DNA from 3 places in the Cedecea selenatireducens genome. Region 3 is predicted to be linked to each of the others. Evidence: predicted binding sites of a transcription regulator. Region 3 holds the regulator's gene; each other region holds the start of a gene.

Region 1 (9,967 bases), on a different contig from region 3:
AACGGCGTCGGCTTCTGGAAGACCATGCCGACTTTGGCACGCAGCAGGGCGATGTCCTGGCTCTGGGTGAGGATATTTTCCCCATCCAGCAGGATTTCGCCTTCTGCACGCTGCTCCGGGTAGAGCGAGTACATTTTGTTAAAGGTACGCAGCAGGGTGGATTTACCACAGCCTGACGGCCCAATGAAGGCGGTAACCTGGTTCTTCGCGATATCCAGATTGATGTTCTTCAGGGCGTGGAACTTACCGTAGTAGAAGTTCAGGTCACGAACCTGGATTTTGCCTGGGGCTAAATCAACCTTACTCATCTGTGTCTTAATCTCCGTCCGGCGCCGCGAGGGCCGCGCCGTAAAATTTAACCGTGTTTACTCTTCGAGAAAATCACGCGCGCCAGAATGTTCAGCAGCAGTACGCAGAGGGTAATGATCAGCACCCCCGCCCAGGCCAGCTGTTGCCACTCGGCAAACGGGCTCATAGCGAATTTGAAAATGGTCACCGGCAGGTTGGCGATAGGCTGCATCATGTCCGTGCTCCAGAACTGGTTGGAGAGGGAGGTGAAGAGCAGCGGTGCGGTTTCGCCCGCGATACGGGCAATCGCCAGCAGCACGCCGGTGATAATCCCGGAGACGGACGCTTTCAGCGTAATCGCGGAGATCATCTTCCATTTTGGTGTTCCCAGCGCGTAGGCCGCTTCGCGCAGGCTGTCAGGCACCAGTTTCAGCATGTTTTCGGTGGTACGAATGACGATTGGCACCTGCAGCAGCGCCAGCGCAATCACGCCTGCCCAGCCGGAGAAGTGTTCCATTTTCGCCACCACGATGGTGTAAACGAACAGGCCGACCACAATCGACGGCGCGGACAGAAGAATGTCGTTAATAAAACGAATCACTTCGGCCAGCGCAGATTTACGCCCGTACTCCGCCAGATAAATCCCGGCCATGATGCCCAGAGGCGTGCCGATAACCGTCGCCCACAGGATCAGCAGGCCGCTGCCCGCCAGGGCGTTCGCCAGGCCACCGCCCGCGGTATTTGGCGGAGGCGTCATTTCGGTAAACAGCGCCAGCGACATGCCGTCGATACCACGGGTCACCGTCGAGAACAGGATCCATACCAGCCAGAACAGACCGAACGCCATCGTCGCCATAGAGAGCGTCAGGGCAATGCGGTTTTTCATGCGGCGACGAGCCTGCATTTTACGGCGCGATTCAGCCAGCGCCGCGCTGCTTTGCATTTCCATCGTGGTCATGAGCGAGCCCCTTCGTTTTTCGCCAGGCGCATAATCATGAACTTAGAAATAGCCAGTACGATAAAGGTAATCACAAACAGGATTAAGCCAAGCTCCATCAGCGCGGCGGTATGCAGGCCAGACTCCGCTTCGGCAAATTCGTTAGCCAGCGCGGAGGTAATGCTGTTGCCCGGCATATACAGCGAGGCGCTGTCGAGCTGGTAGGTGTTACCGATAATAAAGGTCACCGCCATGGTTTCACCCAGCGCACGGCCAAGGCCGAGCATCACGCCGCCGATCACGCCATTTTTGGTGAACGGAAGAACGATGCGCCAGATAACTTCCCAGGTGGTGCAACCGATGCCGTAGGCCGACTCTTTCATCATCACCGGCGTTTGCTCGAAAACATCGCGCATTACGGAGGCGATGTACGGGATGATCATAATCGCAAGGATCACACCGGCGGCAAGAATACCGATACCAAACGCAGGGCCAGAGAACAGCGCGCCAACGATAGGCACGGCAGACAGCACGTCGCCTACCGGCTGCTGGAAGTAAGTCGCGAACAGCGGAGCAAAGATAAACAGGCCCCACATGCCGTACACGATACTTGGAATGGCCGCCAGCAGCTCAATGGCGATACCCAGCGGGCGCTTCAGCCAGCCAGGCGCAAGTTCTGTCAGGAACAGGGCGATACCAAAGCTCACCGGCACCGCAATCAGCAGCGCGATAAACGAGGTCACGAGGGTTCCGTAAATCGGCACCAGCGCGCCGAAGACTTCATTAGGGGCATCCCACTCTTTGGACCAGAGGAAGGAGAAGCCAAACTTCTCAATGCTCGGCAGCGAGGAGATAAACAGCGAGATGATAATCCCACCCAGCAGAAATAGCACAATCAGCGCAGCCAGTCTTACTAGCGCACTGAAAATTACATCGCCTTGTTTGCCGGGGGCTTTAAACGTCGGCTTAGTCACAGCCATAGCGTACTCTTCGTGGTTGCTGAATAAACCGGGGTAACATACCTGTTACCCCAGATTTTTGCACTTAGTACAGCGCCTTACCGGAGCTGTCTTTTACATTGGTCTTCCATGCAGCGCGAACTTGCTCAACCACAGAGGCCGGCAGCGTTGCGTAATCCAGGGCGTTAGCTTCTTTCGCGCCAGATTTGTATGCCCAGTCAAAGAACTTCAGCACTTCTGCGCCCTGCTCAGGGTTTTTCTGCTCTTTGTGGACCAGGATGAAGGTGGTGGAGGTAATTGGCCACGCTTCGTCACCTTTCTGGTTGGTCAGATCCTGTGCGAAGGATTTGCTCCAGTCAGCGCCTTTAGCCGCGTTAGCAAAGTTTGCTTCGGTCGGGCTAACCGGCTTACCGTCAGCGGACAGCAGCTTGGTGTAAGTCAGGTTGTTTTGCTTAGCGTAAGCGTATTCAACGTAGCCGATAGAGCCAGGCAGACGCTGTACGAAGGCCGCGATGCCGTCGTTACCTTTACCGCCCAGGCCGGTTGGCCAGTTAACGGTAGAGCCTGCGCCGATTTTGGTTTTCCACTCTTCGTTCACTTTAGCCAGGTAGCTGGTGAACACGAAGGAAGTACCGGAGCCGTCAGCACGACGAACAACCGCGATGTTCTGATCCGGCAGCTTGTGGCCTGGGTTCAGCTTAGCAATCGCCGGGTCGTTCCATTTTTTGATGGTGCCCAGGTAGATGTCACCCAGGGTTTTGCCGTCCAGCACCAGTTCGCCAGACTTGAAGCCCGGCAGGTTAACCGCCAGCACCACGCCGCCGATCACGGTAGGGAACTGGAACAGGCCTTCTTGCTGTAATTTGTCATCCGCCAGAGGGGCGTCAGAAGCGCCGAAGTCAACGGTGTTAGCAATGATTTGCTTCACGCCGCCGGAGGAACCGATACCCTGGTAGTTCACCTTGTTACCAGTTTCTTTCTGGTAGGTATCTGCCCACTTGGCATACACCGGCGCAGGGAAAGTTGCACCAGCGCCAGTCAGGCTTGCAGCTGCAAACGCAGTAGAAGCGCTCAGAGATAAGGTCGCGGCGACAACAGTTGCGACAGTGGTACGCATAACGTTCATAATGTCTCCTGCCAGATGTTCGTAAATTGTTGTTTAATTAAATACAGGGTAGAAAATAGGACAGTTTGGTGACAGTTAAATGTACGAATTATGACGGTTTTATGACAATGCAGACCTGCAATAATACCTAAGCCAAACCCACTTATTATTCGAATAAAAATCAAATAGTTAAACTCAACAAGCGGGCAATAAAAAAGCTGCCCGTAGGCAGCTTATTCTTCAACATTTATGACAACAGCTTATTCCACTGTTACCGATTTCGCCAGGTTACGCGGCTGGTCCACGTCGGTGCCTTTGATCAGCGCCACGTGGTAGGACAGCAGCTGCAGCGGCACGGTGTAGAAGATTGGGGCAATCACCTCTTCCACATGCGGCATCTCGATGATGTGCATGTTGTCGCTGCTGGTAAAACCTGCGTCACGGTCGGCAAAGACATACAGCTGGCCGCCGCGGGCGCGAACTTCTTCGATGTTGGATTTCAGTTTTTCCAACAGCTCGTTGTTCGGCGCCACAACGATAACCGGCATATCAGCGTCGATCAGCGCCAGCGGGCCGTGCTTCAGCTCGCCGGCCGCATAGGCTTCGGCGTGAATGTAGGAGATCTCTTTGAGCTTCAGCGCGCCTTCCATGGCGATCGGGTACTGATCGCCACGGCCAAGGAACAGCGCATGATGTTTGTCGGAGAAATCTTCTGCTAATGCTTCAATGCGTTTGTCCTGGGACAGCATCTGCTCGATACGGCTTGGCAGCGCCTGCAGGCCATGCACGATATCTTGCTCAATCTTAGCGTCAGCACCCTTCAGACGGCTCAGCTTCGCCACCAGCATCAGCAGCACGGTGAGCTGGGTGGTGAACGCTTTGGTTGAAGCCACGCCGATTTCCGTGCCGGCATTGGTCATCAGCGCCAGGTCGGATTCGCGCACCAGAGAAGAGCCAGCCACGTTACAAATCGCCAGTGAACCAAGATAGCCCAGCTCTTTGGAGAGGCGCAGCGCCGCCAGGGTGTCCGCCGTTTCGCCAGACTGGGAAAGGGTGATCATCAGGCTGTTGCGGCGCACGGCAGATTTGCGGTAGCGGAATTCAGAGGCGATTTCGACATCACAAGGCACGCCGGCCAGCGATTCAAACCAGTAGCGGGAAACCATACCTGAGTTATAGGAGGTGCCGCAGGCTACGATTTGAATATGCTCGACCTGAGAGAGCATTTCATTGGCTTTTGGCCCCAGCTCCGTCAAATCCACTTCGCCGTGGCTGATACGCCCGGCAAGGGTGTTTTTGATGGCGTTCGGCTGCTCGTAGATCTCTTTCTGCATGTAGTGACGATAAATGCCTTTGTCGCCAGCGTCATACTGCAGATTAGATTCGATGTCCGGGCGCTTAACCTGCTCGCCTTTGGTATCAAAAACAGTGACCGCGCGGCGGGTCACTTCGGCGATATCGCCCTCTTCCAGGAAGATAAAGCGACGGGTCACCGGCAGCAGCGCCAGTTGGTCAGAAGCGATAAAGTTTTCGCCCATGCCCAGGCCAATCACCATCGGGCTACCGGAACGAGCGGCCAGCAGAACCTCCGGGTTACGGGTGTCCATGATAACGGTGCCGTAAGCGCCGCGAAGCTGTGGGATAGCACGAAGTACCGCCTCGCGCAGCGTGCCGCCCTGTTCCAGCTCCCAGTGCACCAGGTGAGCAATAACTTCGGTATCGGTCTGTGAAACAAACGTGTAGCCGCGAGATTGCAGCACTTCGCGCAGCGGTTCATGGTTTTCGATGATACCGTTGTGTACCACTACGATGTGGTCGGAAACATGTGGGTGAGCGTTAATTTCTGAAGGTTCGCCGTGCGTTGCCCAGCGAGTGTGAGCGATACCGGTCCCGCCATGCAGAGCGGTTTCTTCCGCGGCTTCCGCCAGCTTCTGCACCTTACCCAGACGGCGAAGACGGGTCATCTGACCTTTGTCGTCCACGACCGCCAGGCCCGCCGAGTCATACCCGCGGTATTCCAGACGACGTAGTCCTTCAAGAAGGATTTCAGCGATATCGCGTTGCGCTACTGCGCCAACAATTCCACACATAATTTTTAAGTCCTGATAATGGCGTTAGCCATGTGTTGTCGCTGACCTGTTTTTTCCGGTTTTCCGGAGCCCCGAGCCTTGTAGAGAGTGGGGTTATTTTTATGGTTACTGCCTTGGGGGGGAGGATTATGTTATCCCCTCACCCCGACCCTCTCCCCAAAGGGGCGAGGGAGAAAAACACCGCACCGAACGATCCCCTCTCTCCTGTGGGGAGAGGGTTAGGGTGAGGGGTATAAATCCGTTACTTTTTCTTCACCGGACGCTGCCAGCCCTGGATGTGCTTCTGTTTTACGCGACTGATCACCAGTTCATTTTCAGCCACGTCACGCGTGACGGTCGTCCCGGCACCAATCGTAACGCCACTTGCCACGGTAACCGGAGCCACCAGCTGGGTATCAGAGCCCACAAACACATCGTCACCGATAATGGTTTTATGTTTGTTTGCGCCGTCGTAGTTACAGGTGATTGTACCTGCGCCAATATTCACGTTGTCGCCAATTTCGGCATCACCGAGGTAGCTCAGATGGCCCGCTTTAGAGCCTTTACCCAGCCGCGCTTTCTTCATCTCGACGAAGTTGCCAACGTGAGCACCTTCCGCCAGTTCGGCACCAGGACGCAGGCGGGCAAATGGCCCGATGGTACAGGCGGCTTCAAGCGTCGCATCTTCGATAACCGTATATGGGCTGATTTCGCAGTCATCGCCGATAACCGCGTTTTTAATCACGCAGCCGGTCCCGATCTTCACGCGGTTGCCCAGCGTCACGCGGCCTTCCACAATGACATTAGTATCGATTTCAACATCGCGCCCGTGCGTTAATTCACCGCGCAGATCGAAACGAGCCGGATCGCGCAGCATCACGCCAGCCAGCAGCAGCTTATCGGCCTGTTCCGTTTGGAAGACACGTTCCAGACGAGAGAGCTGCAGGCGGTTATTTACGCCTTCGACTTCACTCAGGCGATCCGGATGAACGGCGGCGATTTCGCGCCCTTCTCCGTGGGCCAGGGCAATAATGTCCGTGATGTAGAACTCGCCCTGGGCGTTGTTGTTATCCAGCTTACCAAGCCAGCGCTTCAGGTCTGCGCCGTTAGCCACCAGAATCCCGGTGTTGATTTCGTTGATTTTACGCTGCTCTTCGCTGGCGTCTTTATGCTCAACGATGCCAACGACCTTGCCATTTTCCCGCGCAATGCGGCCATAGCCGGTAGGGTCGTCCAGCTTAACGGTCAGCAGGCCGATGCCACCCTGCGGTTTGGCTTCACGCAGGCGCTGCAAAGTCTCCACCGAGATCAGCGGCACATCGCCGTACAGCATCAGAATATCTTCGTCATCGGCAAAGAACGGGGCCGCCATCTGCATGGCGTGGCCGGTTCCCAACTGCTCAGCCTGCAGCACCCAGTTGAGGGCCTCATCGTTCAGGGTCTGTTTGAGCAGATCGCCGCCGTGGCCATACACCAGGTTAACCCGCTGGGCGCCTAATTTATTCGCGGCATCAATGACATGTTGAACCATTGGCTTCCCGGCCAGCGTGTGCAGCACCTTAGGAAGATCTGAGTACATGCGGGTCCCTTTGCCTGCGGCAAGGATAACCACGCTCATTGCGCTGTTTGACATACGTGTCCTGAATCTGTTTAGTGTGTGAAGTAAAGCGATTTAGCCTTGAAAATTCTACATATTTTGCACCAAAAAATACGTTGCTGCTAATTTAACCGCCATAATGTTATCTGAGTCTTTTATAGCAGTAACGGCGGCAGAATCCATGGGATTTAAGGTCAAAATGGTGCCAACACACCCCGCAGACCACGCTATCTCGCTGGTTTTACAATTATTTTGAAGGCGGAATAAAGTTGAAAGATAAAAAAAATGCCAGTCAGGTTTCCCGGACTGGCATTTGTCTTTTCAAGCAGGTAGTTACATCGCTTTTTTGGTTAACTCGATAACGCGCAGTTTGGCGATCGCTTTAGCCAGTTCAGCAGAAGCCTGAGCGTAATCCACGTCACCGTGGGAGCTATGCATGTGCTCTTCAGCTTTGCGTTTCGCTTCCAGGGCACGCGCTTCGTCGAGATCCTGGCCGCGAATCGCGGTGTCAGCCAGGACGGTTACGTTACCCGGCTGCACTTCCAGAACACCGCCGGACAGGTAGATAAACTCTTCATGTCCGTGCTGCTTAACGATGCGAATCATACCAGGCTTAATGGCGGTGAGCAGCGGCGCGTGGCCTGGGAAAATACCCAGCTCGCCTTCGCTACCCGTTACCTGGATCTTCTCGACCAGACCGGAGAACATTTGCTGCTCCGCGCTGACGACGTCCAGGTGGTAAGTCATAGCCATGTCACCCTCCGATTAGGCGTTAAAGTTTTTTCGCTTTCTCAACGGCTTCGTCGATGGAGCCAACCATGTAGAACGCCTGCTCTGGCAGATGGTCGTATTCGCCGTCCATGATGCCTTTAAAGCCACGGATGGTGTCTTTCAGCGAAACGTATTTGCCTGGAGAACCGGTAAAGACTTCTGCTACGAAGAACGGCTGAGACAGGAAGCGCTGGATCTTACGCGCACGTGCTACAACCAGTTTGTCTTCTTCGGACAGTTCGTCCATACCCAGAATCGCGATGATGTCTTTCAGTTCCTGGTAACGCTGCAGGATGGACTGAACGCCACGCGCGGTGTCGTAGTGCTCCTGACCAACAACCAGCGGATCCAGCTGACGGCTGGTGGAGTCCAGCGGGTCTACTGCCGGGTAAATACCCAGAGATGCGATCTGACGGCTCAGCGTAACGGTTGAGTCCAGGTGCGCAAAGGTGGTCGCCGGAGACGGGTCAGTCAAGTCATCCGCAGGAACGTAAACGGCCTGTACGGAGGTGATAGAACCGGTCTTGGTGGAGGTAATACGCTCCTGAAGAACACCCATCTCTTCTGCCAGCGTAGGCTGGTAACCTACCGCAGAAGGCATACGACCCAGCAGCGCAGATACTTCGGTACCGGCCAGGGTATAACGGTAGATGTTATCAACGAACAGCAGAACGTCGCGGCCTTCGTCACGGAATTTTTCCGCGATGGTCAGACCGGTCAGCGCTACGCGCAGACGGTTACCTGGTGGCTCGTTCATCTGGCCGTAAACCAGCGCTACTTTGTCCAGAACGTTGGAGTCGGTCATTTCGTGGTAGAAGTCGTTACCCTCACGAGTACGCTCACCCACGCCTGCAAACACGGAGTAACCGGAGTGCTCGATCGCGATGTTACGGATCAGCTCCATCATGTTTACGGTTTTACCTACGCCCGCACCACCGAACAGACCTACTTTACCGCCCTTAGCGAACGGACAAATCAGGTCGATAACTTTGATGCCGGTTTCCAGCAGTTCCTGAGAGCTGGACAGCTCTTCGTAGGAAGGTGCTGCACGGTGAATCGCCCAACGGTCTTCTTCGCCGATGTCGCCTTTCATGTCGATCGGCTGACCCAGCACGTTCATGATACGGCCAAGGGTCGCTTTACCTACCGGGACTTCGATCGGGTGCTCGAGGTCTGTCACTACCAGACCACGACGCAGACCGTCGGAAGAACCCATTGCGATGGTACGCACGATACCACCACCGAGCTGCTGCTGAACTTCCAGCACCAGCTTCTCACTGTTGTTCTGTACCTCAAGCGCGTCATAAACGCGCGGTACGCCGTCCTGAGGGAACTCGACGTCCACCACGGCGCCGATTACCTGGACAATCTTTCCAGTAGCCATCTTGAATCCTCTACGTAATTCGTTTACCCGTCATATTTCAATTTGCAGATGCGTTGACTGCCTTCCCTCACCCCGGTCACTTACTTAAGTAAGCTCTTGAGGATTCGCTCAGTTGCCGCCTTTCTGCAAACCGAACTATTTAGGGTAATAACCTGGTTAAACCGCGGACGCGCCACCGACGATTTCGGTAAGTTCCTGAGTAATGCTTGCCTGACGAGCTTTGTTGTAGACCAACCGCAGCTCTTTAATCAGGCTACCGCCGTTATCGGTTGCGGCTTTCATCGCCACCATACGCGCGGCCTGCTCACTGGCCAGGTTTTCTACGACGCCCTGATAAACCTGCGATTCGACATAACGACGCAGCAGGGTGTCCAGCAGCGCTTTCGGATCCGGTTCGTACAGGTAGTCCCAGGATTTACGCTTCAGATCCTCATCTTCTGATGCCGGTAACGGCAGCAGCTGAGTGATGGTCGGAACCTGAGACATGGTGTTGACAAATTTGTTGCTGACAACGTACAGCTTGTCCAGACGACCTTCGTCGTAGGCTTGCAGCATCACTTTCACCGGGCCGATCAGTTCAGACAGGGAAGGGTTATCTCCCATGCCGGTAACCTGAGCAACCACGTTGCCGCCAACGGAGTTGAAGAAAGATACGCCTTTAGAGCCGATCATTGCGAGTTCGCTCTGAACGCCCTTATCGGACCACTCTTTCATATCCGCCAGCACTTTTTTGAACAGGTTAATGTTCAAACCGCCGCACAAACCACGATCGGTCGACACCACCAGGTAGCCCACGCGCTTAACGTCGCGTTCTTCCAGGTATGGGTGCTTATATTCCAGATTACCGTTCGCAAGGT
Region 2 (9,967 bases), on a different contig from region 3:
TTTGCAAGCGGGCCAGTCCCCTGAGCCGATATTTCATACCACAAGAGTGTGGCGCTCCGCGGTTGGTGAGCATGCTCGGTCCGTCCGAGAAGCCTGAAGACCATGACGACACACTCACCTTGAACCAAGGGTTCAAGGGTTACAGCCTGCGGCGGCATCTCGGAGATTCCCTCTTTACTACCCAGCCATCATGACGCATATCCCGTTAACCTCAACGCTTCGTCAGAACATTCGCCAGACAATCCGGCAGCGACGTCGGTCACTCACTCCCGCTGAACAACAAAATTTTGCCCTACAGGCCGCTGAACGCATGCTGGCGTTTGAGCCAGTTCTTGACGCGAAAACCGTGGCGCTGTTTCTTTCCTTCGACGGCGAGCTTGATACCACGCCGCTGATTGAAGCACTGTGGCAGGCGGGAAAAGAGGTTTACCTTCCGGTTCTTCACCCTTTTAGCGCCGGTAACCTGCTTTTTTTGCGCTATACGCCGCAAAGCAATCTGGTCACTAATCGCCTGAAAATTCTAGAACCTAAGCTGGACGTTCGCGACGTGTTGCCGCTGAACAGGCTGGACGTGCTGGTTACGCCTCTGGTTGCCTTTGATGAAACCGGACAGCGTTTGGGGATGGGCGGCGGGTTTTACGACAGAACGCTACAGAATTGGCAGCAGCACGGCCTTTACCCGGTTGGCCTGGCTCACGATTGCCAGCAGGTGGATGCATTGCCAGTCGAGCAGTGGGATATCCCTTTACCAGCCGTAATCACACCGTCGCGCCTCTGGCAGTGGTAATGCCCCTTCCCCATCAGAGGAAGAGGCAGCCTCGTCTATCAGTACAGCAGGCGGGCGCGGATTGTGCCCGGAATTGCTTTCATTGATTTCAGCGCTTTCTCCGCAACATCTTCCGGCGCATCAATATCAATCACGACGTAGCCCATGTGCGGCGTAGTCTGCAGGAACTGAGCGGCAATGTTGATGCCCTGCTCGGCAAAGATCTGGTTAAGCGCGGTCAGGATCCCCGGACGGTTCTCATGAATATGCAGCAGACGGCTGGTTGTACCGCCGTGCAGCGGCAGAGAAACTTCAGGGAAGTTAACCGCAGACAGCGTAGAGCCGTTATCAGAGTATTTCGCCAGCTTGCCCGCCACTTCCAGGCCAATGTTTTCCTGCGCTTCCTGAGTCGAGCCGCCGATGTGTGGCGTCAGGATAACGTTGTCGAACTCGCACAGCGGTGAGTTAAACGGATCGCTGTTAGTCGCAGGTTCGGTCGGGAAGACGTCGATGGCCGCACCGGACAGGTGTTTGCTGGACAGCGCGCCGCACAGAGCAGGAATATCCACCACCGTGCCGCGAGAAGCGTTGATCAGCAGTGAACCCGGCTTCATCAGCGCCAGTTCGTTAGTGCCAATCATGTTTTTGGTCGAGGCGTTTTCAGGCACGTGGAGACTCACCACATCGCTCATATTCAGCAGGTCGGAAAGATGCTGAACCTGAGTGGCGTTACCCAGCGGCAGCTTGTTCTCGATGTCGTAGAAGTAAACGTGCATTCCCAAAGATTCAGCGAGGATCCCCAGCTGCGTGCCGATGTGGCCGTAACCGATAATGCCCAGCTTTTTACCACGAGCCTCGTAAGAACCCACGGCCAGCTTGTTCCACACGCCACGGTGCGCTTTGGCGTTAGCCTCTGGAATACCGCGCAGCAGCAACAGCAGTTCGCCAATGACCAGCTCAGCAACGGAACGGGTGTTAGAGAACGGGGCGTTGAACACCGGAACCCCACGCTTCGCGGCGGCGTCCAGGTCAACCTGGTTTGTCCCAATGCAGAAACAGCCCACCGCCACCAGCTTCTCGGCTGCGGCAAAGATCTCTTCGGTCAAATGGGTGCGGGAACGCAGGCCAATGAAGTGAGCATCACGGATCGACTCTTTGAGCGCTTCGGAATCCAGCGCGCCTTTATGAAACTCAATGTTGGTGTATCCCGCCGCGCGAAGATTATCCACCGCTTTTTGGTGCACGCCTTCGACAAGCAGGAATTTAATTCTGTCTTTATCCAGTGATACTTTTGCCATTTCCCCGACCCTATTTCTGTGCTGTTGTGTTCGTTTCTGGGCGGTGATGCGCCACCGCCTATAAGTTACCCTTCTGTCAAAATATCAAAATCTACGTTTGGGGCAATATGAACGATTGCGTCGCCGTCTCGTCAGGAGGGAATAAGGCGGCAGGTGTCAGAATAAAATGCTGGGAGGGAGGAAGAACCAGGAATGAATCACAGGACTGTTACCAAAATGTGATATATGTCACCAAATATGCCGTTAAAATAATTTGTCATTTTTTATACGGATTTTTGGGGCGCGGGATGCGCCCCGGTCAGATCATTTCACGATGGTTTTCACGCCGTCTGCGGTGCCGATCAGCGCCACATCCGCGCCGCGGTTCGCAAACAGCCCCACGGTCACCACGCCAGGCATACCGTTGATGGTATTTTCCAGCTTCATCGGCTCCATGATGCTTAGACCATGCACATCCAGAATGATGTTACCGTTGTCCGTTACCACGCCCTGGCGATATTCCGGGCGGCCGCCCAGCTTCACCAGCTCACGCGCTACGGCGCTGCGCGCCATCGGGATAACCTCAACCGGCAGCGGGAAGTTACCAAGAATATCGACCTGCTTGGACGAGTCCGCGATGCAGACAAACTTCTCTGCTACCGAAGCGATGATTTTCTCGCGGGTCAGGGCCGCACCGCCGCCTTTGATCATCTGCATCTGGTTGTTAATCTCATCGGCACCGTCAACATAAACGCCTAAGGAGTCCACCTCATTGAGATCGAAAACGGTAATCCCAAGGCTTTTCAGTTTCGCGGTGGAAGCGTCGGAGCTGGAAACAGCGCCTTCAATCTGGTGCTTGATGGTGCCCAAAGCATCAATAAAGTGTGCGGCAGTTGAGCCCGTGCCCACGCCCACAATGGTGCCCGGCTGCACGTACTGGAGTGCTGCCCATCCGACTGCTTTTTTCAGTTCATCCTGCGTCATAATTTTATGCCTGTGATGTGGAAACTGACGCGCATTATAGAGCATGCATCGGAAAAATGTCCCCGGCTTTGCCGCAATGCCAACGTCATCACGTTCGAACGAAATCACCGCTCGCCGATTTGGTCTGAATCAACGGCAAATTTATGTCATAGTGATTGCCCGACGAAATCAGGAGCAAATGAACAACAATGAAACGCCCGGACTACAGAACGCTGCAGGCGCTGGATGCGGTAATTCGTGAACGAGGATTTGAGCGTGCGGCGCAGAAGCTGTGCATTACTCAGTCGGCCGTCTCACAACGTATTAAGCAACTGGAAACGATGTTCGGCCAGCCATTGTTGGTGCGCACCGTGCCGCCTCGTCCTACCGAGCAGGGCCAAAAACTGCTGGCGCTTTTACGCCAGGTAGAGCTGCTGGAAGAAGAGTGGCTGGGCGACGAGCAAACCGGCTCCACGCCGCTGCTGCTTTCCCTGGCGGTCAACGCCGACAGTCTGGCAACCTGGCTGCTGCCGGCTCTGGCGCCGGTATTAGCCGACTCGCCTATTCGCCTGAATCTTCAGGTTGAAGATGAAACCCGGACTCAGGAACGCCTGCGCCGTGGTGAAGTGGTCGGGGCGGTTTCCATTCAGCCTCAGCCGCTGCCGAGCTGCCTGGTGGATCGCCTGGGCGCGCTGGACTACCTGTTTGTTGGGTCGAAAGATTTTGCCGAACGCTATTTCCCTAACGGCGTCACGCGTTCAGCCCTGCTTAAAGCCCCCGCCGTTGCGTTCGATCATCTCGACGACATGCATCAGGCGTTTTTACAGCAGAACTTTGACCTGTCGCCGGGCAGCGTGCCGTGCCATATCGTTAACTCTTCGGAAGCCTTTGTGCAGCTGGCTCGCCAGGGCACAACCTGCTGTATGATCCCGCATCTGCAAATTGAGCGCGAGTTGAATAGCGGCGAATTAATCGACCTGACGCCGGGCCTGCTGCAGCGACGCATGCTTTACTGGCACCGCTTTGCGCCTGAAAGCCGCATGATGCGTAACGTGACGGATGCTTTGCTGGAGTACGGGCATAAGGTATTGAGGCAGGATACGGAATAACGCTTTGATTAACCCTCGCCTGGAACGGCGAGGGTTAAGGTGAAGATCAAATCTTACTGAGCAGGAGCAGCCGGAGTCTGTGCGCCCTGCAGTTCAAACACCACATCAACCTGGTCGTCAAACTGAATAGTCTGCTGATCGTAGGTATCCTGAGCGGAAGCCGGCGCTGCTGCGTTCGCTTTCATCATGCGAACCATCGGCGCTGGCTGGTAGTTAGAAACGTGGTAACGCACGCTGTATACCGGCCCCAGCTTGCTGTTAAAGCCTTCTGCCAACAGCTTCGCCTGACGGGTCGCATCGGTAATCGCTTCTTTACGTGCTTTATCCTTGTATTCTTCCGGATGTGCAACGCCCAGGGACACGGAACGGATTTCGTTCAGGCCGGACTTCAGCGCACCATCAAGCAGTTCGTTCATTTTATCCAGCTGACGCAGGGTGACTTCCACCTGGCGTACCGCACGGTAGCCCTTCAACTGGGTTTTACCGTCTTTCAGGTAATCATATTCTGGCTGTGTGCGCAGGTTGGCGGCATTGATGTCCTTCTTCTCTACGCCATTTTTCTGCAGGAAGGTCAGATATTGCGCCACGCGATCGTCAGCCTGTTTTTTGGCGGAAGCTGCGTCCTTAGCGGTCACATTGACTTCGATGGCGAGCGTGGCGATATCAGGTACTGCATCGACGCTGGCTGTCCCGGAGGTGACCACGTGCGGCCCGTTTGGCAACTCGCCTGCCTGTACAGAAACAGAACCTAATCCCATTAACGCGGCTAATGCTAAAATTTTAAACTTCACTGTAACTCCTCCGTGCTACGTTCCACTGTGATTACGCCGTTCGACAAACTCCCGGCGTCTGCCAGCAAGCTTAGCCTGTAATAGTAACTTGTCTATCAGATTATGGCGAATTAGCCCACGAGCGCCGCGATATGCTGCACGCCATCTCTGGCCAGCTGAGCCGCGATAACCCACATCACTACGCCAACGACGCCATTAATAATACGCTGGGCTTTCGCCGTGCGCAGACGTGGCGCAAGCCAGGCGGCAAGCGTTGCCAGACCGTAAAACCAGAGAATAGAGGCGCTGATGGTGCCCAAAGCAAACCAGCGTTTCGCTTCATCAGCAAGCTGGCCACCCAGGCTACCGAGCACCACAAATGTATCCAGATAAACGTGCGGGTTGAGCCAGGTGACCGCCAGCATAGTGACGACGATTTTCCAGCGCCCCTGCTTGAGCACCTCTGCCGAGGCTAGTTCCACATTGCTGCTCATCGCCGTGCGCAGCGCGCCCCAGCCGTACCACAGCAGAAATGCCACGCCGCCCCACGTGACCAGCGCCAGCAGCCAGGGAGACTGCATCAGGATGGCACTGCCGCCAAAAATCCCGCCGCAAATGAGAATAATGTCGCTCAGCGCGCACAGCGAGGCGATCATCAAATGATACTGACGACGAATGCCCTGATTCATCACGAAAGCATTTTGCGGCCCCAGCGGAAGAATCAGCGCCGCCCCCAATGCAATACCTTGAAAATAATAAGCTAACACGCTGCACACCCTTCAAATATTCATCATTTGGCGTGAGTGTAATGCGCAAAAATTATTAGAGGAAATGGATATTATTAATCACTAATAAGAATTACTAATCACCAGAGGCAAAAATAAGGCCAGCGGAAGCTGGCCTTGAGGATTATGCGTTTTCAGCGTCGTTCGTTTTACGAACGTGAACGTCCATTTGCGGGTAAGGAATGCCGATGCCATTGGCATCCAGCCCCTTCTTAATTTGCTCCAGCACGTCCCAGTAAACATTTTGCAGGTCGCCGCTCTTACTCCAGGCACGCACCACAAAGTTTACCGAAGAAGGCCCAAGTTCATTAACACGCACCGTGATATCTCTATCTTTTAGCACGCGCTCGTCGCGGCTCACGATATCGGTGAGGATCTGCTTAACCTGGTCGATATCAGCCTCGTAAGAGACGCCAATGATAAATTCATTACGGCGCACCGGCTCGCGGGAGAAGTTGATGATATTGCCGGCGATGATTTTACCGTTTGGCACCACCACGATTTTGCCGTCAACCGTGCGCATCGTGGTGGAGAAGATCTGCACGTTAAGCACGGTGCCTGCAATGCCGCCGAGGTCAACATACTCGCCGGTACGGAACGGACGGAAGGTCACCAGCAGCACGCCTGCGGCGAGGTTGGACAACGAGCCCTGTAGCGCCAGACCAACGGCCAAACCGGCGGCACCGAGAACGGCAATCACGGAAGCGGTTTGCACCCCAACCCGGCTCAGAGCCGCAATCAGCGTGAAGGCAATAATGCCGTAGCGTACCAGCGCGGAGAGGAAATCAGCCACGGTGCTGTCTATGCCACGAGCCAGCATCAGGCGATTCACCGTGCTGGAAATCAGGCGGGCAACGATCATCCCGACAATCAGGATGGCAAGTGCGGCAACGATGTTCACCACATAACTGAGCAGGAGCTCCTGATTTCTCGCCAGCCAGCCTCCTGCATTGTGAATACTGTCTACTACGTTGAGATCTTCCATTTACTGTTCCTTGTCCGAAAAGTTTCTACGCCTGGAGAGGCAGCTCAGACCGTAAAGGGTAAACAAAAACGCATGAATGTGCCAAGCAGGTCACAAAATTGTTCACGAATTGCGTGTTAATACGGCAAAAGAAGGGAAAAACCCGGACATCTGTCCGGGCTTATTAGCGGCTTACAGCGCCTGGGTGAAGGTTCTGGAAATCACGTCCTGCTGCTGCTCGCGGGTAAGCGCGTTAAAACGCACCGCGTAGCCGGAAACTCGAATGGTTAGCGTCGGGTAATTTTCCGGATGTTCAATGGCATCCATCAGCATCTCACGATTCATTACGTTGACGTTCAGGTGCTGGCCGCCTTCCGTTTTAACATCGTGATGGAAATAACCGTCAAGCAGCCCCACCAGGTTATGGCGACGAACGGAGTCATCTTTACCCAGCGCGGCCGGAACGATGGAAAACGTATAGGAAATGCCGTCTTTCGCGTAGCTAAACGGCAGCTTCGCCACGGAAGTCAGCGAGGCCACGGCCCCCTTAGTGTCACGCCCGTGCATCGGGTTAGCACCGGGAGCGAACGGCGTTCCGCCCCTGCGCCCATCGGGCGTATTACCCGTTTTCTGCCCGTAAACCACATTGGAGGTAATCGTCAGGATCGATTGCGTCGGCACCGCGTCACGGTAGGTGGGCAGCGCCTGAATTTTCTTCATAAAACGTTCAACCAGGTCACAGGCAATGGCGTCCACGCGGTCGTCATTATTGCCGTACTGCGGATAGTCGCCCTCAATCACAAAATCTACCGCCAATCCGGTGTGGTCACGTACTGGCTTAACCACCGCGTGTTTGATAGCCGAAAGCGAGTCCACCGCCACCGAAAGCCCGGCAATCCCGCACGCCATCGTGCGGTAAACATCCCTGTCATGCAGCGCCATCAGCGACGCTTCGTAGCTGTATTTATCGTGCATATAGTGGATGAGATTAAGCGCCGTCACGTACTGCACCGCCAGCCAGTCCATAAAGCTATCAAGGCTGGCCATCACCTTGTCATAGTCCAGCACGTCGTCGAGCAACATCGGGGTTTTAGGCCCGACCTGAATCTTCAGCTTTTCATCCACCCCACCGTTAATGCAGTACAGCAGGGTTTTCGCCAGGTTGGCGCGAGCACCAAAGAACTGCATCTGTTTGCCAATGATCATCGGGCTTACGCAGCAGGCAATAGCGTAATCGTCACTGTCGAAATCGCTGCGCATCAGATCATCATTTTCATACTGCAATGACGAGGTTTCGATAGACACTCTGGCAGCATAGACTTTGAACGCGCCCGGCAGCGCTTCTGACCAAAGAATGGTCAAGTTAGGCTCTGGCGCAGGCCCCATGGTGTGCAGCGTATTCAGGTAGCGGAAGGTACTTTTCGTCACCAGCGTACGACCGTCCAGCCCCATTCCGCCCAACACTTCGGTGGCCCAGATAGGATCTCCGGAGAACAGCGAATCAAACTCCGGCGTGCGCAGGAAGCGCACCATGCGGATTTTCATAATGAAATGGTCAATTAATTCCTGCGCCTGCTGCTCGTTGAGCAGGCCAGATTTAATATCGCGCTCAATGTAAATATCGATAAAGGTCGCGGTACGCCCAAGCGACATCGCCCCGCCGTTTTGCGACTTCACCGCCGCCAGATAGGCAAAATACAGCCACTGAATTGCCTCCTGCGCGTTGCCTGCAGGTCGCGAGATATCAAAGCCGTAGCCTGCGGCCATTTCCTGAATTTGCAGTAACGCGTGGCGATGTTCCGCCAGCTCTTCACGCAGGCGAATCGTCGCTTCAAGATCCTCCCCACGCTCCAGCTTCTGCTGCAGATCGGCAAACTGTAGCTCACGCTCGCGGACCAGATAGCCGATGCCATACAGCGCCACGCGGCGATAATCCCCGATGATTCGGCCACGCCCGTAGCCGTCCGGTAATCCCGTTAAAACGCCGGACTTGCGGCAGCGCAGAATATCCGGCGAATAAACGTCGAACACGCCCTGATTATGGGTTTTGCGTAATTCGGTAAACTGGTATTCGAACTCGCGATCCATTTTTCGACCATAAGCTTCAAACGAGCTTTTGATCATATTGATGCCGCCAAAAGGATGCAGCGCGCGCTTCAGTGGTTTATCCGTCTGCAGGCCAACGATCTTTTCACGTTCCTGAATAATGTAGCCGGGGGCGTGAGCGGTAATTGAAGTAGCAACGTTGGTGTCAAAGTCTACCGGCGCATGGGTGGCATTTTCGACACGAATGCCTTCCATCACCTTTTCCCACAGCGCCGTAGTAGCCGCCGTCGCTCCCGTCAGAAATGCATCATCCCCTTCATACGGCGTATAGTTTTGCTGGATAAAATCCCGAACGTTAATTTCATGCTGCCAGCTTTCTCCACGGAACTGCTGCCAGGCATGAGCATAATTATCATGGGAGATATCAATATCCATTTTCATTAATTCAATCCTCTGTACAACAAATGAGATTAAGCGAATTCCGCTAAATGAGAGGCTTTCCCCAGCCGTCGGGCATCAAAAGCAATCATTTTTTCTTCATTGGTAGGAATTACCGCGCACAGCACCGCAGAACTTTCGGATGAAATAATTCGCTCGCCGTCAGAATTAGGCCGCGCGTTTTTTTCTTCATCCATTTCTATGCCGAATACGCGTAAATGTTTAATGACCAGCCTGCGAATAAGCACGGAATTTTCGCCAATGCCGCCGGTAAAAATTAAACCGTCAAAACGGGGGAGCGAAGTAGCATGCCCGCCTATGGCTCTGGCGATACGGTGCACAAAAGTGTTTATCGCCAGTTCGGCACGAGCGTCACCTTCCCGCCAGGCTTTCTCCAGCGTCCTCAGGTCGGAAGAGATACCCGAAAGCCCCAGCAGGCCTGATTCGGTGTTTGCCACCTGCTCAAGGTCATCCAGCGATTGCCCGGTTTGCCTTGCCAGCCACACCATCGCCCCGAAGTCCACGTCGCCACACCGCGTGCCCATGATGAGCCCTTCCAGCGGCGTCATTCCCATAGAGGTATCGACGCTTTGCCCTCCTGCAACCGCACAAACCGACGCGCCGTTACCCAGATGAGCAATCACCAGCCCTGATGAGACGCCTTTCAGTTCAGGCAACTCAGCAGCCTGCATTGAAACGTAGCGGTGAGAGGTGCCGTGGAACCCATAGCGCCTGACGCCGTGCTCTTTGAAGTAGCTGTACGGCAGGCCATAAAGGTAGGCTTCCGGGCTAATCGTCTGATGAAAACTGGTATCAAATACCGCGACCTGCGGCACGCCAGGAAAGCGC
Region 3 (9,967 bases):
CGACCGGCAGTTCGTCGGTAAGCGCCTGGACCTGGCGCTGCATATCGTGCAGATATTCATCGGTGGCGATTTCGATATCCAGCCAGACTTTCGGCTCAGCCGGCGCATTTCGCCACTGTTCAAGCTGCTGCTCAATTTCACCCAGCGAACCTTTGACGATGGCCAGCGGCTGGCTAATGGGTACCTCCAGAGGTTCGACGCTTGCCAGCGCCGCGCCGCTAAACTCTACGAGAAACACACTTTTTGCTTTGCCGGTTTCGTCGAAACTCAGCGGAATAGGCGAACCGCTGTAGCGAATATGCTCGCTGCCGCCGATTTTCTGCGCGCGATGAATATGCCCGAGCGCGATGTAGTCGGCTGGCGGGAAGTGCTGCGCCGGGAACGCGTCCAACGTGCCGATATAAATGTCGCGAACCGCGTCAGATTTTGTTACGCCAACGGTAGTCAGGTGCCCGGTGGCGATAATCGGCAGCGGCCTGTCGCCGCGCAGGGCAACGGCGGCCTCATAGCAGTGCTGATAATGTTCGCTGATGGCTTCCATTAAAGAACGCTGTTTCTCATGACCAGACAGCCCGGCCTGGCTGCTTTGAATGTCGCGGGGGCGCAGGAAAGGAATGGGGCAAAGGATAGCGCCTGGCGTGCCGTCTTTTTGATTAAGGACCAGTGCCTGCTCGTCTTTGTTGTGGCGTGCGCTGGCAATCACTTGGGTATTCAGGCAGGCCAGCAGCTCGCGGGATTCGTTGAGCGTGGCAACGGAATCGTGGTTACCCGCCAGCACCACGAGCTGGCAGCCGGTGGCCTGCAGCTGCACCACAAAGCGGTTATACATTTCGCGGGCGTAGCTCGGCGGTGAGCCGGTATCAAAGATATCCCCCGCGACAATAATCGCCTCCGCCTGATGTTCGAGCGCGGCGTTTATCAACCAGTCGAGAAAGGCCTGGTGTTCAGAAGCCCGGCTTTTGGTATAGAAGTTTTGGCCGAGGTGCCAGTCTGAAGTGTGGAGAATGCGCATAACCTGTCCCATGGCAAAGAGGCGAATGACCGATTATAAGCTATTGAGTCAGAAGCGTAACCGTCAGCAAAAATCTGGGGCTGTCATAATTCAAAAAGGTGAAATATCTGGCCGTAATCTTTTTCATAAATCTGTCACAAATCTGACGCATACTGGCGCACAATTAATAAGAGATGGTCTCTTTTCAACAGGGTAAATCATGGCGAGACGCATTTTAGTCGTAGAAGATGAAGCTCCGATTCGTGAAATGGTGAGCTTTGTGCTCGAGCAAAATGGCTTCCAGTCGGTAGAGGCGGAAGATTATGACAGCGCGGTTAACCTGCTGATTGAACCTTTCCCCGATCTGATCCTGCTGGACTGGATGCTGCCAGGTGGTTCAGGGATCCAGTTCATCAAGCACCTGAAGCGTGAGGCATTAACTCGCGAGATCCCGGTGATGATGCTGACCGCCCGCGGCGAAGAAGAAGATCGCGTCCGCGGCCTTGAGGTCGGTGCCGACGACTACATCACCAAGCCGTTCTCCCCGAAAGAGCTGGTGGCACGTATCAAAGCCGTGATGCGCCGTATTTCACCGATGGCGGTGGAAGAGGTGATTGAGATGCAGGGCCTGAGCCTTGACCCTTCATCGCACCGCGTGATGACCGGTGAAGATCCGCTCGACATGGGGCCAACCGAATTTAAGCTGTTACACTTCTTTATGACCCACCCGGAGCGCGTTTACAGCCGTGAACAGCTGCTTAATAACGTGTGGGGGACTAACGTTTACGTTGAAGACCGTACCGTAGACGTGCATATTCGCCGCCTGCGTAAAGCTCTGGAAACAAGTGGTCATGACAAAATGGTGCAAACAGTTCGCGGCACGGGTTATCGTTTTTCAACCCGTTTCTAATATGCTGACAGGAGCGTGACGCGTGCTGGAACGGCTGTCATGGAAAAGGCTGGTACTGGAGCTGATGCTCTGTTGTTTACCGGCGGCGATTCTCGGATTGATTTTTGGCCATCTGCCGTGGTTCTTACTGGCGGCAGTGACCGCCCTGTTAAGCTGGCATTTCTGGAATTTACTTCGTCTCTCCTGGTGGCTGTGGGTTGACCGCAGCATGACCCCGCCGCCCGGGCGGGGAAGCTGGGAGCCTTTGCTTTACGGGCTGCACCAGATGCAGCTGCGTAATAAAAAGCGCCGTAAAGAGCTGGGCAACCTTATTAAGCGGTTCCGCAGCGGTGCGGAATCACTGCCTGATGCGGTGGTACTGACCACCGAAGAAGGCACTATTTTTTGGTGTAACGGCCTGGCGCAGCAACTGCTTGGCCTGCGCTGGCCCGACGACAGCGGCCAAAATATTCTCAACCTTCTGCGTTACCCTGAATTCACTCAATACGTAGCGAAGCAGCAGTTCGGCCGCCCGCTGACGCTGGTGCTGAACAACGGCCGTCATCTTGAGTTCCGCGTGATGCCTTATGCCGACGGGCAGTGGCTGATGGTGGCGCGTGACGTCACGCAGATGCACCAGCTTGAAGGCGCTCGCCGTAACTTCTTTGCCAACGTCAGCCACGAGCTGCGCACCCCGCTGACCGTGTTACAGGGTTATCTGGAGATGATGCAGGATCAGGCGCTGGAAGGGCCGCTCAAGGACAAAGCGTTGCATACCATGCGTGAGCAAACGTCGCGTATGGAAGGGCTGGTCAAACAGCTGCTCACCTTATCGAGGATTGAGGCTGCACCGGCGATTTCGATGAACGAAAAAATCGACGTGCCGCTGATGCTGCGCGTGGTGGAGCGCGAGGCGCAAACGCTAAGCCAGCAGAAGCAAACGCTCACTTTTAACGTCGAGCCTGGGCTTCAGGTTTACGGCAACGAGGAGCAGCTTCGCAGCGCTATCTCGAACCTGGTGTATAACGCCGTAAATCACACGCCGGCCGGGACCCATATTACGGTCACCTGGCGCAAGCTGCCTCACGGCGTGGCGTTTAGCGTCAGGGATACCGGGCCTGGAATTTCCGCCGAGCATCTTCCTCGCCTGACCGAGCGCTTTTACCGGGTCGATAAGGCGCGCTCTCGCCAGACGGGCGGCAGCGGGCTTGGGCTGGCTATCGTTAAGCATGCCCTTAGCCACCATGATGCGCGGCTGGAGATCGAAAGCCAGCCGGGGCAGGGATCGACGTTTTCGTTTATTCTGCCAGAACGCCTGATTGCTCATGATTCTGCGGCGGTTGCACATTAACTCGCCATAACCGTCAAGTCCGCTTTCCACAGGCCAGTTTTCTGGCCTTTTTTGTGCGTATTTTCACCACTCGTTAAGTGATGAATATCGAATTGATGCTTTTTTGTCCGAATGATAAGCCATAACAAAAGCGTATAATCAACTTTATTCACTGGTTATGCGTATTTATAAAGGATATATTTCTGGTTTCCCGATCCCTTCTTGTCTTCAAACGCTATAAGCGTTTTAATTGCCCCCCTGTTATTACCAGACCGACTGAAATTGAGTGGTAATTCGACTAACTATTCTTCGCCACCGATCTGGAGAAGCATATTCCGCTGTCGTTACCGGTAATAGCCGCGTTTTTACCGAACGTTATCTGGACTGAACCTCGGTTTAAAAATTTGAGCATTTTCAACACCACACATCCACAGGCTGCTTTATTTTATGACCTATCATTTGAAATCTCGTGACATCATCGCTCTGGGCTTTATGACCTTTGCGCTGTTTGTGGGCGCGGGCAACATCATTTTTCCTCCTATGGTCGGCTTACAGGCTGGCGAGCACGTCTGGACGGCGGCGCTTGGCTTCCTGGTGACCGCAGTAGGTTTACCTGTTCTGACTATCGTGGCGATCGCACGCGTGGGCGGGGGTATTGATAGCCTCAGCTCGCCGATTGGCCGCCGTGCCGGCATTTTGCTGGCAACCGTCTGCTACCTGGCCGTAGGGCCGCTGTTTGCCACGCCGCGTACCACCACCGTTTCTTTTGAAGTGGGGATTGCTCCGCTGACAGGCATGGGCGATATGCCGCTGTTTATCTACAGCCTGGTGTACTTTGCGCTGGTGATCGGCATTTCTCTGTATCCCGGCAAGCTGCTGGATACCGTGGGCCACGTGTTGGCGCCGGTGAAAATCATCGCGCTGCTGATCCTGGCGGCCGGTGCAGTGTTGTGGCCAGCCGGCGGCCTGAGTACGGCGACTGAAGCCTACCAGAACGCGGCGTTTTCTAACGGCTTTGTGAACGGCTACCTGACGATGGATACCCTGGCTTCGCTGGTGTTCGGGATTGTTATCGTTAATGCTGCCCGCTCCCGTGGCGTGACCGAATCTCGCCTGCTGACCCGCTACACCATCTGGGCTGGACTGATTGCCGGTATCGGCCTGACGGTTATCTACCTGGCGCTGTTCCACCTGGGGTCCGATAGCGCGAACCTGGTCGATCAGAAAGCCAACGGTGCGGCTATTCTGCACGCCTATGTCGCTCATACCTTTGGTGGGGCAGGAAGCTTCTTCCTCGCGGCGCTGATTTTCCTGGCCTGCCTGGTCACTGCCGTTGGCCTGACCTGTGCCTGCGCGGAGTTCTTTAGCCAGTATCTGCCGCTCTCTTATCGCTCGCTGGTGTTTATCCTCGGTCTGTTCTCGATGATTGTATCCAACCTGGGCCTGAGCCATCTGATTCAGATCTCTATCCCGGTGCTGACGGCAATCTATCCGCCATGTATCGCACTGGTGGTGCTGAGCTTTACTCGTCCGTGGTGGAACAATTCCACCCGCGTTATTGCGCCGGCGATGCTGATAAGCCTGCTGTTTGGTATGATTGACGGCGTTAAAGCTTCGGCCATCAGCGACGTGCTGCCTGGCTGGGCGGCGAAACTGCCGCTGGCGGATCAGGGACTTGCCTGGCTGCTGCCGACCGTCGCGATGGTGGTTATCACCGCTATCTGGGACAAAGCAGCAGGGCGCCAGGTGACCTCCGCCGCCCACTAAGTTTTTGATTGCTATGTAACCACGGAGTCGTCCTCCGTGGTTTTTTTATTGTAAAGCGTGGTACTGGATTAATGGAAAACACCAACAAGCTCAAGCGCGGTTTGAGCACCCGGCACATTCGATTTATGGCGCTGGGGTCGGCGATTGGAACAGGGCTGTTTTACGGTTCGGCGGACGCCATCAAAATGGCGGGGCCGAGCGTGCTGCTGGCGTATATTATCGGCGGCGTGGCGGCCTACATCATCATGCGCGCGCTGGGCGAAATGTCGGTGCACAACCCTGCGGCCAGCTCGTTTTCACGTTATGCCCAGGACTACCTGGGGCCACTGGCAGGTTATATCACCGGCTGGACCTACTGCTTTGAAATATTGATTGTTGCCATCGCCGACGTGACCGCCTTTGGGATCTATATGGGCATCTGGTTCCCGGCGGTGCCGCATTGGGTCTGGGTGCTGAGCGTGGTGCTTATTATCAGCGCCATCAACCTGATGAGCGTGAAGGTATTCGGCGAGCTGGAGTTCTGGTTCTCGTTCTTCAAGGTTGCCACCATCATCATTATGATTATTGCCGGGATCGGCATTATCGTTTGGGGGATTGGCAACGGCGGCCAGGCGACCGGTATCCATAACCTGTGGAGCAACGGCGGCTTCTTCAGCAACGGCTGGCTCGGGATGATAATGTCGCTGCAGATGGTGATGTTTGCCTACGGCGGGATTGAGATTATCGGCATCACGGCAGGCGAAGCGAAAGATCCGCAGAAGTCTATTCCGCGCGCCATCAACTCCGTTCCGCTGCGTATTCTGGTGTTTTATGTGGGCACGCTGTTCGTCATCATGTCCATCTATCCGTGGAACCAGGTGGGCACCGAAGGCAGCCCGTTTGTGATGACCTTCCAGCATATGGGCATTACCGCCGCGGCCGGTATTCTGAATTTTGTGGTTATCACCGCTTCTCTTTCGGCGATTAACAGCGATGTGTTTGGCGTGGGCCGTATGCTGCACGGCATGGCCGAGCAGGGCAGCGCGCCTAAAGTGTTCGCCAAAACCTCTCGCAACGGTATTCCGTGGGTCACCGTCGTGGTGATGGCCTGTGCGCTGCTGCTGGCGGTTTACCTGAACTACATCATGCCGGATAACGTCTTCCTGGTGATTGCTTCCCTGGCGACCTTTGCCACCGTGTGGGTGTGGATAATGATCCTGCTGTCGCAGATTGCCTTCCGCCGCCGCCTGTCGCCGGAAGAGGCGAAAGCGCTGAAGTTCCCTATTCCCGGCGGCGTTGCAACCACGGTTGTTGGCCTGGTGTTCCTGGTGTTTATCATCGCGCTGATTGGCTACCATCCGGAAACCCGTATTTCGCTGTACGTGGGCTGCGGCTGGATTGTGCTGCTGCTTATCGGCTGGCTTGTTAAGCGCCGGGTGAACGCGCAGTAATCGATTTTTGCCCCTCTTCCTGAAAGGAAGAGGGGACAAATTATCCTCGCCTCCACCCCTCCCATCCTCCCCAAAATTAACCCTCAATGATGAGTGATAAAGCCTTATGCTGTGGCAAGGTGGCGTCATTTTTAAGCGATGGGAAAGTTACTATGTTGAATGCCTGGCACCTTCCGGTGGCGCCGTTTCTTCAGAAGCGTGAGCAAAGCCTGACCATAACGCTGTGGCTGGCGGGAGATGACCTGCCGGAAAAAGTGGTTCTGCGCGGCGAAAAAGATAACGAAGAGATTTCCCTGGCCATGACGCGTCAGAAACACGCTCCCCTGGAGGGCGTTGTTGCCTGGAAGGTGACTCTTGATACCTCCGAAGGGCAGCCGCGCCGTCGCTACAGTTTTAAACTGCTCTGGCAGGACCGGCAGCGCTGGTATACGCCCCAGGGCCTGCGGAAAACTCCGCCGGCTCGCCTGGAACAGTTTGCTTTTGATACGCCTGATACCGGCCCTGACTGGGTGCAGGATCAGGTGTTTTATCAGATCTTCCCGGATCGTTTTGCACGAGGATCAAATCGCCAGCCGGCTCAGAACAACGTTTATTTTCATCATGCGGCAGGGCAGGACATCGTTCGGCGTGAATGGGACCAGCCGTTAACCGGGGAAGCGGGAGGATCGACCTTTTACGGGGGCGATCTCGATGGTATCAGCGAGAAGCTGCCGTACCTAAAAAAGCTTGGCGTGACGGCGCTTTATCTGAATCCTATTTTTACCGCGCCCAGCGTGCATAAGTACGACACTCAGGATTACCGGCAGGTGGACGAGCAGTTTGGCGGTAACGCCGCTTTCCTGCGGCTGCGGGAAAATACGCGCAGGCAGGGGATGAAGCTGATGCTGGACGGCGTCTTTAACCACAGCGGCGATACGCATGCCTGGTTTGACAGGCATCAGAGTAGCGACAGCGGCGCCTGCCACAATCCGCAGTCACCGTGGCGCGACTGGTACAGCTTCTCCGACGAGGGGTTTGCGCTGGACTGGCTGGGCTATTCAAGCCTGCCGAAGCTGGACTATCGCTCGGCTACGCTGGTGGATGAAATCTATCGCGGCGAGCAAAGTATTGTGCGGCACTGGCTGCGGGAGCCGTGGGGCATTGACGGCTGGCGTCTGGACGTTGTGCATATGCTTGGCGAAGCGGGCGGGGCGAAAAACAACCTGCAGCACGTCGGCGGCATTACCCTGGCGGCAAAAGAAACAAAAGCGAATGCTTACGTCCTGGGTGAACACTTCGGCGACGCCCGCCAGTGGCTGCAGGCTGATACCGAAGACGCCGCCATGAACTATCGCGGTTTTACTTTCCCGCTGTGGGGATTTTTGGCGAATACCGATATCTCTTACGAGCCGCAGAGCATTGACGCGCAGGCCTGCATGGCGTGGATGGAAGAGTATCGTTCGGGGCTTTCCCATCAGCAGCAACTGCGGATGTTTAACCAGCTCGACAGTCATGATACGGCGCGCTTTAAATCCATCCTCGGCAAAGACGTTGCCCGCTTACCGCTGGCCGTTATCTGGCTGTACGCTTGGCCCGGCGTGCCCTGTATTTACTACGGTGATGAGGTGGGACTCGATGGTAACAACGATCCTTTCTGCCGCAAGCCATTCCCGTGGAATCAGCGGGATCAGGATGTAGACCTGCTGGCGCTCTATCAGCGTTTAGGCAAACTGCGTAAGCAAAGCCGGGCGTTACGGCAGGGCGGCTGCCGGGTTGTCTATGCCGAAGGCGATGCGGTGGTGTTTGCTCGCGTCTACCAGAATGAACGCGTATTGGTGGCGATTAACCGCGGCGAGGCGATTACCGTGACTCTGCCGTGGGATGCGCTGCTCAGCGGCAGGGCCTGGACGCAGCTCGAAGGCGAAGCCGGGCTTGATAACCGCGAATTGACGCTGCCGGCGGTTTCTGCCTCCGTGTGGCGGAGCCTGTAGGCAGACAAAAACAAAAAAGGCCGCATTTGCGGCCTTTCTTCGAACTTGCTTAGCGATTACAGCTTAGCAACGTTCTCGCTCAGGTACTTGGCCACGCCGTCCGGAGACGCGTTCATGCCTTCTTTCCCTTTTTCCCACTGAGCCGGGCACACTTCGCCGTGCTCTTCGTGGAACTGCAGCGCGTCAACCATACGCAGCATTTCGTCGATGTTACGGCCCAGCGGCAGGTCGTTAACCACCTGGTGGCGAACGATACCGGCTTTGTCGATCAGGAAGGAGCCGCGCAGTGCAACGCCAGCTTCCGGATGTTCAATACCGTAGGCTTTCTGAATTTCACGTTTGATGTCAGCCACCATCGCGTATTTCACTTCACCGATGCCGCCTTTATCAACCGGGGTTTTACGCCATGCGTTGTGTACGAACTCGGAGTCAAAAGATACACCAACGACTTCTACGCCGCGCTTCTGGAATTCTTCGTAACGCTTGTCGAACGCGATCAGTTCAGACGGGCACACGAAGGTGAAGTCCATCGGCCAGAAGAAGACCACGGTAGCTTTACCGTTGGTGTGTTTTTTGAAGTTGAAGTTTTCAACGATTTCGCCATTGCCCAGGACGGCAGCAGCGGTAAAGTCAGGGGCTGGACGAGTAACCAGGACCATATGTACTCCTGTTAATTTTGTTAAAGTGAATGTTAACGCAACGGGGGGAGTATAGGGGCTCCATTCCATGTAGCTCAATGGCATCTTGCCAATCAATCAGATAGGTTTTGGCTATCAAAAAGACGCTTATGTTGATGCCGGTAACCAAGATAGCCCTTTTTCCGAAAAGGGCAAGTTGTTGTAACGTGAACCGAGAACGATCACAAACTTTTTTGTTCCGCCATCGCCATCATGCGCGGATAGAACTGCCAGAACAGTTCCTCCAGCTGGCCATAATGGGCATCGAGATCGTGCCAGGAGTCTCGCAATGCGTCGAGCTTTGGTCTACGGCTTGCCATCCCGTTGAGAACATTAGCAATAAAGCTCATTTCCCGGTAACGCTCCAGCCAGCGTTCACGCCATAAATAGTTATTGAGGTTAATGAAACGCGGCGGCGTGTCGGCAAGCCAGGGCTCAATTTGCCCGCGAGCATAGGCGACAAAATCCTCAAGCTCGATATCCGGGCAGACCTTATCCCAGTGGCGCGACAGGAAGTGGTCCCACATAACGTCCAGCGAAATAGGCGAAACGCGCCGCGTTTTGGGGCCGAACCAGCCTCGGGCCAGAGCGACCTCCGGCAGACCGTCCGTGAGGGCGTCCACCCGGCGATGCATATAAATGCCGGCCACGACCTCGGGCGAAAAGCTGTCGTCCGGGCTGCCGCGCACGAAATCCGCCAGCAAATTTCCCAGCAGGGAACTTTGGGCCAGATGGGCAAGATGCAGGTGGGCGAGAAAATTCATCGAATAGTTATTCCATTTATGGCTTTAAAACGGCCTGAGCGGGGTAAACGTGTTGCAGGGAAAGCCCCCTGCCACTAGACTAAGCCGCCTGTTTTTAAGTCTGAGTGCTATACCATGCGCGTTGCTGATTTTTCCTTTGAACTGCCTGA

The links. Region 3 encodes PhoB, which activates phosphate uptake and scavenging genes when phosphate is short. Its sites were predicted from a motif close to CTGTCATAAAACTGNCNNAT; they were not measured.
Region 1: the regulator PhoB is predicted to act here: its motif matches at 3,366-3,385, upstream of pstS (phosphate ABC transporter substrate-binding protein PstS).
Region 2: the regulator PhoB is predicted to act here: its motif matches at 2,270-2,289, upstream of serA (phosphoglycerate dehydrogenase).

What each region holds. Positions count from the first base shown of each region.
Region 1 is NZ_JBHIKW010000013.1:92,954-102,920, forward strand. Features, by position in the region: gene pstB (phosphate ABC transporter ATP-binding protein PstB) at 1-308, opposite strand, end outside; gene pstA (phosphate ABC transporter permease PstA) at 356-1,246, opposite strand; gene pstC (phosphate ABC transporter permease PstC) at 1,243-2,205, opposite strand; gene pstS (phosphate ABC transporter substrate-binding protein PstS) at 2,270-3,310, opposite strand; gene glmS (glutamine--fructose-6-phosphate transaminase (isomerizing)) at 3,550-5,379, opposite strand; gene glmU (bifunctional UDP-N-acetylglucosamine diphosphorylase/glucosamine-1-phosphate N-acetyltransferase GlmU) at 5,621-6,991, opposite strand; gene ACE38U_RS18760 (F0F1 ATP synthase subunit epsilon) at 7,289-7,708, opposite strand; gene atpD (F0F1 ATP synthase subunit beta) at 7,728-9,110, opposite strand; gene atpG (F0F1 ATP synthase subunit gamma) at 9,267-9,967, opposite strand, start outside.
Region 2 is NZ_JBHIKW010000005.1:307,068-317,034, reverse strand. Features, by position in the region: RNA gene ssrS (6S RNA) at 1-170, shown strand, start outside; gene ACE38U_RS11175 (5-formyltetrahydrofolate cyclo-ligase) at 191-787, shown strand; gene serA (phosphoglycerate dehydrogenase) at 826-2,064, opposite strand; gene rpiA (ribose-5-phosphate isomerase RpiA) at 2,368-3,027, opposite strand; gene argP (DNA-binding transcriptional regulator ArgP) at 3,216-4,115, shown strand; gene ACE38U_RS11155 (oxidative stress defense protein) at 4,169-4,906, opposite strand; gene argO (arginine exporter ArgO) at 5,017-5,652, opposite strand; gene mscS (small-conductance mechanosensitive channel MscS) at 5,795-6,655, opposite strand; gene pflB (formate C-acetyltransferase) at 6,827-9,121, opposite strand; gene tdcD (propionate kinase) at 9,151-9,967, opposite strand, start outside.
Region 3 is NZ_JBHIKW010000012.1:17,455-27,421, reverse strand. Features, by position in the region: gene sbcD (exonuclease subunit SbcD) at 1-1,012, opposite strand, end outside; gene phoB (phosphate response regulator transcription factor PhoB) at 1,212-1,901, shown strand; gene phoR (phosphate regulon sensor histidine kinase PhoR) at 1,924-3,231, shown strand; gene brnQ (branched-chain amino acid transporter carrier protein BrnQ) at 3,658-4,977, shown strand; gene proY (proline-specific permease ProY) at 5,049-6,407, shown strand; gene malZ (maltodextrin glucosidase) at 6,560-8,377, shown strand; gene ACE38U_RS17750 (peroxiredoxin C) at 8,434-9,036, opposite strand; gene acpH (ACP phosphodiesterase) at 9,237-9,818, opposite strand; gene queA (tRNA preQ1(34) S-adenosylmethionine ribosyltransferase-isomerase QueA) at 9,933-9,967, shown strand, end outside.